Regions from separate parts of the Mesorhizobium sp. M7A.F.Ce.TU.012.03.2.1 genome, predicted to be linked through region 3. Evidence: predicted binding sites of a transcription regulator. Region 3 holds the regulator's gene; each other region holds the start of a gene.
The links. Region 3 encodes LexA, which represses DNA repair genes until DNA is damaged. Its sites were predicted from a motif close to TGTTCNNNNTGTGTTCNG; they were not measured.

Region 1: a site for LexA is predicted at 1,572-1,589, ahead of EJ079_RS11675 (helicase-related protein). Genes of this name have one in related genera too.
Region 2: a site for LexA is predicted at 1,572-1,589, ahead of EJ079_RS07630 (metallopeptidase family protein). Genes of this name have one in related genera too.

What each region holds. Positions count from the first base shown of each region.
Region 1 is NZ_CP034779.1:2,427,161-2,430,438, forward strand. It holds gene EJ079_RS11675 (helicase-related protein) at 1-1,383, opposite strand, end outside; gene EJ079_RS11680 (TetR family transcriptional regulator) at 2,085-2,669, opposite strand; gene EJ079_RS11685 (FAD-dependent monooxygenase) at 2,751-3,278, shown strand, end outside.
Region 2 is NZ_CP034779.1:1,580,490-1,583,767, reverse strand. It holds gene EJ079_RS07640 (TetR/AcrR family transcriptional regulator) at 1-536, shown strand, start outside; gene EJ079_RS07635 (hypothetical protein) at 575-1,000, opposite strand; gene EJ079_RS07630 (metallopeptidase family protein) at 1,008-1,430, opposite strand; gene EJ079_RS07625 (hypothetical protein) at 1,613-2,650, shown strand; gene EJ079_RS07620 (DUF6504 family protein) at 2,592-3,278, shown strand, end outside.
Region 3 is NZ_CP034779.1:5,072,703-5,075,980, forward strand. It holds gene kynU (kynureninase) at 1-1,119, shown strand, start outside; gene lexA (transcriptional repressor LexA) at 1,529-2,269, shown strand; gene EJ079_RS25135 (ComEC/Rec2 family competence protein) at 2,263-3,278, opposite strand, start outside.

The DNA of each region.
Region 1 (3,278 bases), 2.6 Mb from region 3:
GATTTCGCGCGTCTTTTCCTGCCAGTGTGCCTGATCGGCCAGCCAGCCGGGCCGGTTCGACACGAATGTCCAGGTGCGGATCTGGGCTATGCGATGCGACAGCGTGTCAATGTCGCCCTCGGTGGTGTCGGCGCGGCGCACCTGCTCGGCCATGTAATTCTCGTTGACATGGCCGTGGCGTGCGAGGTCCGTGTAGATCGAGGCAATGAGGTCGGCATGCTGCGCCGGCGCGATCCTGCGGTAGTCGGGCAGCGCGCAGGCTTCCCACAGCAGCGCCACGCGCTTGGCATTGGTGGTGAGCGCGCGGATGTCTTCGTCGCGCGACAGATGCTCGAGCGCCTGTGCGTCGACGGCAGGCAATGCCCGCGTCAGTCCCTCGACCGGAGCGTTGGTCTCGATCGAGCGCTTCAGCGCGTCGAGGCTGGCAAAGTCGAAATGCGCGGTGCGCCACTGCAGCACCTTCACCGGATCGAAATCGTGGCCTTCGATCTTCTTGATCAGCTCTTCGTCGAGCGGGTCGACCTGGCCGGTGACACCGAACGTGCCGTCGCGCAGATGCCGGCCGGCGCGGCCGGCGATCTGGCCGAGCTCGGCCGCGGTCAGGTTGCGGTACTGGAAGCCATCGAACTTGCGGTTCTGGGCGAAGGCGACGTGGTCGAGATCGAGATTGAGACCCATGCCGATGGCGTCGGTGGCGATGAGGTAGTCGACATCGCCGGACTGGAATAGCGCCACCTGGGCGTTGCGGGTGCGCGGCGAGAGCGCGCCGAGCACGACGGCGGCACCGCCCTGCTGGCGGCGGATCAACTCGGCGATGGCGTAGACCTCGTCGGCGGAGAAGGCGACGATTGCCGTGCGCCGCGGCAGGCGGGTCAGCTTCTTGGAGCCGGCATAGGCAAGATGCGACAGCCTCGGCCGCGTCACCACCGAGACACCCCTCAGCAGGCGCTGCAGGATACCGTGCATGGTGGCGGCACCCAGTAGCAGCGTCTCCTGGCGGCCGCGCAGGTGCAGGATGCGATCGGTGAAGATGTGGCCGCGCTCGAGGTCACCGGCGAGCTGCACCTCGTCGATGGCGACAAAGGCGGCGTCGGTCTCGCGCGGCATGGCCTCGACGGTGCAGACCGAATATCTGGCGCCCGGCGGCTGGATCTTTTCCTCGCCCGTGATCAGCGCGACCTTGTGGGCGCCAACCTTTTCGCAGACGCGGGCGTAGACCTCGCGCGCCAGAAGCCTGAGCGGCAGGCCGATGATCCCACTCTCATGCGCTACCATGCGCTCGATGGCGAGATGGGTCTTGCCGGTGTTGGTGGGCCCGAGCACGGCGGTCACGTCGCGGCCCGACAGGATCAGCGGCTCTGTGTGTTTGGGCTGGATGTTCATCAACCTAGAATAAGGCTTCCGGGATCTGGAAATAAGGCTTCTGGCCTCTGGTTGTCGGGAGCGCTGCCTCAAATGGCGCGTATGACAGGCGACACATAGGGATTTCGGGCGCGAAGCGAAAGCGGAATGTTCCGCCGGCGGCGAGAAGGTGGTTTTGTCAAGCTTCCAATCGGCTGCGGATTAACGGATAGAACGAGTCTGGAACGAATCGGCGACGAATCAGTGACTCCTGCAGATTCAGCTTTTGTTCACGGCTACATGTGGATTTCGCGGCCGCGAGTCGCACCACATGCTGAATCGCTGAACTGGCCCGTTTCATGCTAAGAGGGGTGTTGCCGTTAACCTTTGCCTGGAAACAATCACGGTGGCTAGGCGCCTCGACCAACATGATGAAATTGTTGATCTTTCTTAACCTGCGTTAAGCAGTTGGGCAGGCGATTCCGGCTGTCGTCGTTAACGTTCGGCTCATAGCCGGAACGAATCAGCGACGAATCAGCGATGGCGTGATTTTCCTGATTTGTTCACCCCAATATCTTGTGTTGTGAACAGCTTATCCACCGAGAATCCACAGGTTACGAAGCAGCTTTCGCACAGGGCGGCGGGTGGCTGTTAACCTCCGCGTGCTGCTTCGGCACAGATTGGTTGCATGCTTTGGCTAGGTGCAGCCGCTGCATGTTGACGGGTCCGGCCGGACCGCTGGTTCAGGCCGTGTCCTCTCCAGTGGCATAGCGTTGCAGCGCAGGGCCGACGTTCCGGATGATCTCGTCGTGTGACAGAGCGACGACGGGCGGTAGCCGCAGCACATATCGGCACATCGCCAAACCCAGCAACTGGCTCGAAATGAGCCCGGCCCTTCGACCGGCGTCGGCGAGATCGCCGACCGCCGCAACCACCGGCCTCACCTGGTTGGCGAATATCTCGCGCATTTTTTCGGCGGCGAATTCGTTCGACGCCGCGGAACGCAGCAGAATTGCCATGCCGGGTCCGCTGGCCGGGCCTTCCCAGACTTCGAGAAACCGCCTGATCAAAGTTTCGCCGACGGTGGCCGGGTCGATCACCCGAAGTGCCGGCAGTTGCAGGTCGACGAGTGCCGCCCGGGCGAACAATTCGTCCTTGCTGTGGAAATAGCGGATCACCATGGCCGGATCGATCGAGGCGCGGGTCCCGACATCGCGGATCGACGCGCCGTCATAGCCGTGCTCGGCAAACAGATCTCTGGCGGCATCCAGGATTTGCCCTCGGGTGCGATCCGACTTGCTCGGCTTTTTCGAATGATTCGTGCTCATGAAAATCAAATATCAACGAGCGTTGACAAACTCAAGCACCCAAGATAAAAGTCACCAATCGTTGACAAATGGAGAGAGAAAATGCTGCCTGATACCACCGAAGTCCTGGTCATAGGCGCCGGCCCGACCGGCCTGGCGCTGTCCATTGCCCTGCATCAGGCAGGCGTCGATCACGTCGTGGTCGACCGCCTCGCCGAAGGCCTCAACACCTCACGTGCCGGAGTGATCCACGCGCAGACGCTGGAGACACTCGAGCCGCTTGGCGTTACGGGGCGGCTGGTCGAACTCGGCCTGAAGCTTGACAACTTCGCCATACGTGATCGCGACCGGGTCCTAATCAACCTCGATTTCTCGAGCCTGCCCTCGGCGTATCCCTACGTGCTGATGATTCCGCAGAACCTAACCGAGAAGGTCCTCACTGAGCGCATCGCTGGGTTGGGCGGTGTCGTCCATCGCGGCGTCGAGGCGAAGGAGGTATTGCAGGGGGTCGATGGCGCACACGTCACGGTCGTCCAGAATGGTCGCGAAAAGACGATCTCGGCGCGTTACGTCGTCGGTGCGGACGGCATGCACAGCGTGGTACGCGAGGCCGCCGGCATAGGCTTCGAT
Region 2 (3,278 bases), 3.2 Mb from region 3:
GCCCCGACAATGTGAGCGTGCGCGAAGCCGCAAAGCGGGCCGGCGTTTCGCCCGGCGCGCCCTTCCGGCATTTTCAGTCGAAAACAGCGCTGCTGACCGCGGTCGCCGAACAAGCCATGAACCGGCTGACAGAGGCCGTTGCCAATGCACTTTCAGAAGTCGACAGCGCGGATCCCATCGTGGCCTTCGAAGCAATCGGACAAGGCTATCTGGAATGGGCGATCGGCAATCCCACGCATTTCCAGATCATCAGTTCCCGAACGCTGATTGATTTCGACGCGTCGGACAGTCTTCGCGGTCAGAATGAGGCCATTCGCCGGAAGATGATCGACCTGCTGACCCAGGCGCAGCGGCAGGGTCAGTTGGCTGCGAACGCGGACTTCGATCATCTGGTTCTTGCCGCGCGTGCCTTTGTCTATGGGTTGGCACGAATGGTGGTTGATGGTCATTTTCCGGAGTGGCATCCGTCCGAGCCGCCATCGCTCGCCGTGCGCAAGGCGCTGCATCTTTTCATCAGCCGAATGACCAACCTCTGAGGCGAAACCTCAAAAGGCCTGGTTGATCAGCTAACCGGCTACGCCAGATTTTCCCAGGCGGCTCTGATTTCGTTGAACCGTGCGTCTGCGCGGCCCTCGACGTCATCGCAGCCGAAATAGAGGATCGATAGCGCTGCAAGGAGACCGGGATAGCCGGAGACGGAATCCATTCTCGTAAGGATTTCAGGAACCGGCAACCGCTTGCGTTCAATCATGGAGATCGCGCATTCCGCTGTCATAGGTGCCATCGGGTGGTCGAATTCGGATAGCCAAAAGTCGACCAGGGCAACGAGAGTGGCCGGTTCGACGGCAGCACTTGCGGGCAGATGGCAAAGCTCACCAAGTGCGAGGAAAGCGGCATTCGGTGAAATCCCGACGGCGGTTTCGATCAGTTCCCGGCTTTGTGGAATGTCGTGATACGGCCAGTTGCAATCGATCCGGTCGGCGAATTCTGCTTCCGTCATCTGAGCGCTATTCCGCCGCCTCTTCGATCTTCTCCATGTCATCGTCCGACAGGCCGAAATGATGGCCGATCTCGTGGATCAGCACGTGGGTGACGATGTCGCCCAGCGTCTCCTCGTTCTCTGACCAGTAGTCGAGGATGGCGCGGCGGTAGAGCGTGATGCGGTTCGGGCCCTCGCCGGTCTGCGGGTTCCAGCGCTCGGCGATGCCGCGTCCCTCAAACAGGCCAAGCAGGTCGAAGGGCGTTTCCAGCGACAGATCGTCCATGATCTCGTCGGTCGGGAACTCGGCGATCTGGATGACGATCTCGCCGGTCAGCTTGCGGAAATCCTCCGGCAGATGGGCGTACGCCTCCAGCGCCAGGAACTCCATTTCGTCCATCGAGGGCGAGAGTTCGTCGTGCCAAGTGCGGGTCTTGTAGATGCGGGCCATGCTTTGTCCTTTGATCCCGGCATATAGGCTTTCGCACCGGAATCGGCAAATGAACGGGCCGATGCGCCTGCGCCATCCATGCGGAGAGGAATAAATTCCCCATGACTCCGCTTGACTCTTCCCGTGGCCTCTGGAATCTATAGGAACATAACAGGAACAATTGTGAGTGGAAGCTGACCGTCATGGCGATGACCGCCGTGGCGCGGGAGACTGTTTTTGCCCTGCGCCGCCAGATCGCGAAAATCGAGGGAACGCTGCCCGAGCGCTTGGCTGCGCCGGCCGCCGCGTCCCTTGATGCTGACGTCAACACCGATCTCACAATCGTCCGGCGTGGCATTGCCGCGGCGTTGCCGGATGCGTTCCTGCCTATTGGCGTCGAGCGCCTCGACGCCGCCCTGAGCGGCGGCCTGCCGAAGGCCGCCCTGAGTGAAATCCATGGCAGCGAAACCCGCGATGCCGGGGCCGTCGCCGGCTTCGCTTTGTCGCTCACCAGCCTGATCCTCAAGCAAACGCCGGGGTTGCCGGTGCTGTGGATCGGCACATCGGAGATCTTCCGCGAGGCAGGCTTTCCCTATGCAAGGGGGCTTCACGCCTCGTTCGGCATCGGGCCGGAGCAATTGCTGTTTACCGAGGCGCCAAAGCTTGTCGATGCGCTGTGGGTCGCCGAGGAGGCGGCCCGGATGACGGCGCTGGCCGCGGTCATCCTGGAAGTCCGCGGCAATCCGCAGCGGCTGGACCTGACCGCGACACGCCGGCTGCATGCAAGGGCGCAAGCGGCCGGCCGCCCGGTGTTCCTGCTGCGGCAGGCGGCCGAACCCGAACCGACGGCGGCACCCGTCCGCCTCATCGTCGCATCGGCGCCGGCAACACCGCGCGACACCATCGCCGGGCCGCTGGCCGGTTCGATCGACCGCCCGGCCTTCATCCTCACCATCGGCAAGAGCCGCACGGCCCTGCCTGGACAATTCACACTGGAGTGGAACCCCGATGAACGCGCATTCGACGAAAGAGCGGGCGACGAAGGAGCAGGTGGGGAAAGAAACCGGCCAAAGAATCCTGTCCCTGTGGTTTCCCTATCTGGCGGCGGAAAGGGTCCTGCGCCAGCGTCTGGGGCGGTCCTGGCGTTCCCGGCCGTCGGATCACCCCTCTCACCCGCCGCTCGTGATCAGCCATCGAGACCGCAACGCGCAGCGCATCTCGGCCCTCGACGAGCGGGCTGAGGCCCTGCACCTGAAGCGCGACATGGGCATTGCCGATGCGCGCGCCATGCATCCGTCGATCGACATCGTCGAGGCCGATCCGGAAGCCGACCGCCGTCTGCTCGAAGGCCTTGCCGACTGGTGCGACCGCTACACCCCGCTGGTGGCGCTGGATGGCGCGGACGGCCTGTTTCTCGACGTCACCGGCTGCACCCATCTGTTCGGCGGCGAACGCGCCATGCTGGACGAGATCCTGTCGCGCTTCTTCCATCAGGGTTTCGATGTCCGAGCCGGGCTTGCCGCGACACCGGGCGCGGCCTGGGCGGCGGCACGCTTTTGCAGTGACCGCATCATTGTGTCAGGCGAGGAGGAAGCGCTGCTGGCACCCCTGCCGCTGGCCGCACTGCGCATCGAGCCGGCGACCCGCACCAGCCTGGAAAGCGTCGGCCTGCGCACGGCGGGCGCCGTCATGGCGGCACCGCGCGCGCCGCTCGCCCGCCGCTTTGGCGCCTTGCTGCTCCTGCGCCTCGACCAGGCGCTTGGCCGTCTCGACGAAGCGGTGTCGCCGCGCCTTCCCGTCGCGCCGCTTTCGGTCGAACGCCACCTCGCCGAACCCGTCACCCTGACCGAGGACATCGAACGGCTGGTG
Region 3 (3,278 bases):
TCTCATGCCGTTTTCGGCGAGCTGCAGCAGGCGGCAACCCAGGAATGGGCCCAGGACCTCATCCGAGCCTGGAATACGGCCGGATGGTTCGAGATGCCGATCGAACTCGGCGATCAACTCGGACGCCTGATTGGAGCCGCGGCCGGCCAGACCGTCGTCTGCGACACGACGTCGACCAACATCTACAAGGTGCTGCATGCGGCGCTGGAGATGCGGCCGGGCCGGTCGGTCATCGTCGCCGAGGGTGACAGTTTCCCCACCGACCTGTACATCGCCGAAGGGGTGGCCTCGACACGGGACGGCGTCCTGCTGCGCCTCGCGGGCGTCGACGCGCCCACCATCGAAGAGCTGATCGACGAAAACGTCGCGGTGGTGCTGGTCAACCACGTCAACTACAAATCGGGTGAACTGCGCGACATGGCGGCGCTGACGCGCAAGGCTCATGCGGCCGGAGCGCTGATCGTCTGGGATCTATGCCACACCGCCGGCGCCCTGCCCGTCGAGCTCGATCAGGCAAATGCCGATTTCGCCATCGGCTGCACTTACAAGTACCTCAACGGCGGTCCGGGCGCACCGGCCTTCATCTATGCCGCGCAGCGCCATCACGGCGATATCAGCCAGCCGCTCAGCGGCTGGTGGGGCCATGCGCGGCCCTTTGCCTTCGAACGGGGGTATGTTGCCGGCACCGGTATCCGCCGCTTTCTGTGCGGCACCCAGCCGGTCCTGTCGATGCGGGCGCTCAAAGGCGCGCTTGTCATCTGGAACGACGTCGACATGGCGGCATTGCGAAAAAAGAGCGTCGCGCTGACGGAACTGTTCATCCAGCTCGTCGAAGCAAAGTGCGGCGCCTATGGCCTCACGCTGGAGACCACCCGCGACGCGACCAGGCGCGGCAGCCAGGTGTCGTTCCTTCACGATCACGGCTATCAAATCATGCGGGCGCTGATCGAGCGCGGCGTCATCGGTGATTTTCGCGCGCCATCGACCATCCGTTTCGGCTTCACGCCGCTCTATGTCGGCTACAAGGATGTGTGGCTGGCGGTTGAGGTGCTGGAGGATATTCTGCGCACGGGCGCATGGAAGGACCAGCGTTTCGCCGTCAAGGAAGCCGTTACCTGACGCAACGATCTCCGCGATTTGCCGTCGCCGCCCTCACTGCCCGGCGGATGACGGAGGGCTGAATTCCAGCCACAAATGCCAACAGACGTTGGCGTTTTGGCTCCGTTTCGTTCACGGCAAACGAACGTCCCGAAGATTGATAGCGTCCCTTGTGGAGGTCGATCGGCAGATGATGCCAAGCCTTGGGTCGAGGATGAGCCACAGGTCATTAACCATAATGATTTCAATGTGAGCAGGCGCATTGCCGTGGTTGGCGCCTGTCGATCGCGACCCGCTGGCAAGCCCAAATAATTTCAGCAGCCTTAACAAATTCATTAAACTTTAAACGGTTGCAGAACACAACTGGAACAGATAGTGTTTGTTCTGGGTTTGTTTTTCGATTCTGGTTTCAGGTAATCTGGGGGCCGCCATGCTGACACGCAAGCAACATGAACTGCTGATGTTCATCCATGAACGCCTGAAGGAGAGCGGCATTCCGCCATCCTTCGACGAGATGAAGGAGGCGCTCGACCTTGCCTCCAAATCCGGGATTCATCGGCTGATCACCGCACTTGAGGAGCGCGGCTTTATTCGCCGGTTGCCCAACCGGGCACGCGCGCTGGAAGTGCTGCGATTGCCGGACTCGATCGCGCCCGGCCTCAACGCGGCAAAGAAGTTTTCGCCAAGCGTCATCCAGGGCAGTCTCGGTCAGGGTGGTGCCCTTGGCCGGCAGATCAAGCCGGCGCCTTCGCGGATGCCCTCGCCCGGCAATGATGACGATGCGGTCTCCGCCGTGTCGATCCCGGTCATGGGCCGTATCGCCGCCGGTGTGCCGATCGATGCCATCCAGCATCAGACGCATTCGATCTCGGTGCCGCCGGACATGATCATGGGCGGTGCCCACTATGCGCTGGAGGTCAAGGGCGACTCGATGATCGAGGCCGGTATCTTCGACGGCGACACCGTCATCATCCGCAATGCCGACACGGCGAACCCCGGCGAGATCATCGTGGCGCTGGTCGATGAAGAGGAAGCGACGCTGAAGCGGTTCCGCCGCAAGGGCGCTTCGATTGCTCTCGAAGCCGCCAATCCAGCCTATGAAACCCGTATTTTCGGGCCGGACAGGGTCAAGGTGCAAGGCAAGCTCGTTGGCCTGATCCGCCGCTACTGAGGCGGCTGCGTTTCAGCCACTGGCTTCTCGGGTCTCTTGAAGGGTGGCAGCCCCCTCGCCTCGCGCGAGAATTTGCGTTGCGCATGCCAGGGCCGGTATGGGCTGTCCACGGCGAAGCTGATCGTCGCCGGCGTGGTCGCCGATTGGCGATCGAAGAAGATCGCGGCACTGCCTTTGCGAGCCAGTTGCCGCTTGGTGATGACGAGAACCAGCGGGTTGTGACAGGCGTCATACGCGGTGGCGTCATTGATGACGATCAGCTCGGCGAAACCGCAGGCTTTCCAGGTGTCCTTGCGGTCCTCGACATAGGCAATGATCGCACCGGACGTGTGCCTGGCCACGCAGACGCCTGAGGTGCAATAGAACGGCGATCCCGGCGGTAGCTCAACGGCATCCGCGACGTCGAATTGCCCGTCGCCCTTGTCGAACACCTCCGGCACGACGATGGTTTCGGATATTAGTGCGCGTTTCCAGTTGTCGACGGTGAATTCGTTCGGCCGAGCGCGGCTGACGGCGAGTTCGCCACCGCCGATCGGCAAGGCAACCAGTCGGGCGTCCTCCGAGATCAGCACATCCGGCGTGCGCGTATCCGAGACGGTCAGCAAGCCTGCCAGCGCGAATGGCAGAGCAGCGAGCCGCAGCCAAGTTGTCGCCATTGTCGCGATGACCAGGGCAATTGTCACCAGCAGGACAGATTGCTGCGAAATCAGCCCAACCGCATCGACAGGCGAACGTTCGGAGATCCAACCCGATATGGCGATCATCACCGTCAGACCCTTGCCCATCAGGTAGAGGGCCGGCCAATCCAATCCGAAAGGCATCAGCAGCGCGCTTGCGACAGCCAGGAACATGACGACGGTGACGATCGGCATAACCGCCAGATTGGCGAACAGGCTGAGCGGCGACACACGCTGAAAATGCCAGATGGCAAACAGCGTCGTGGCGCTGCCGGCGATGATGGAGGTCATGGCAAGGCCGGTTGCCGCGAGCACGAACTTTCGCGTCAGGA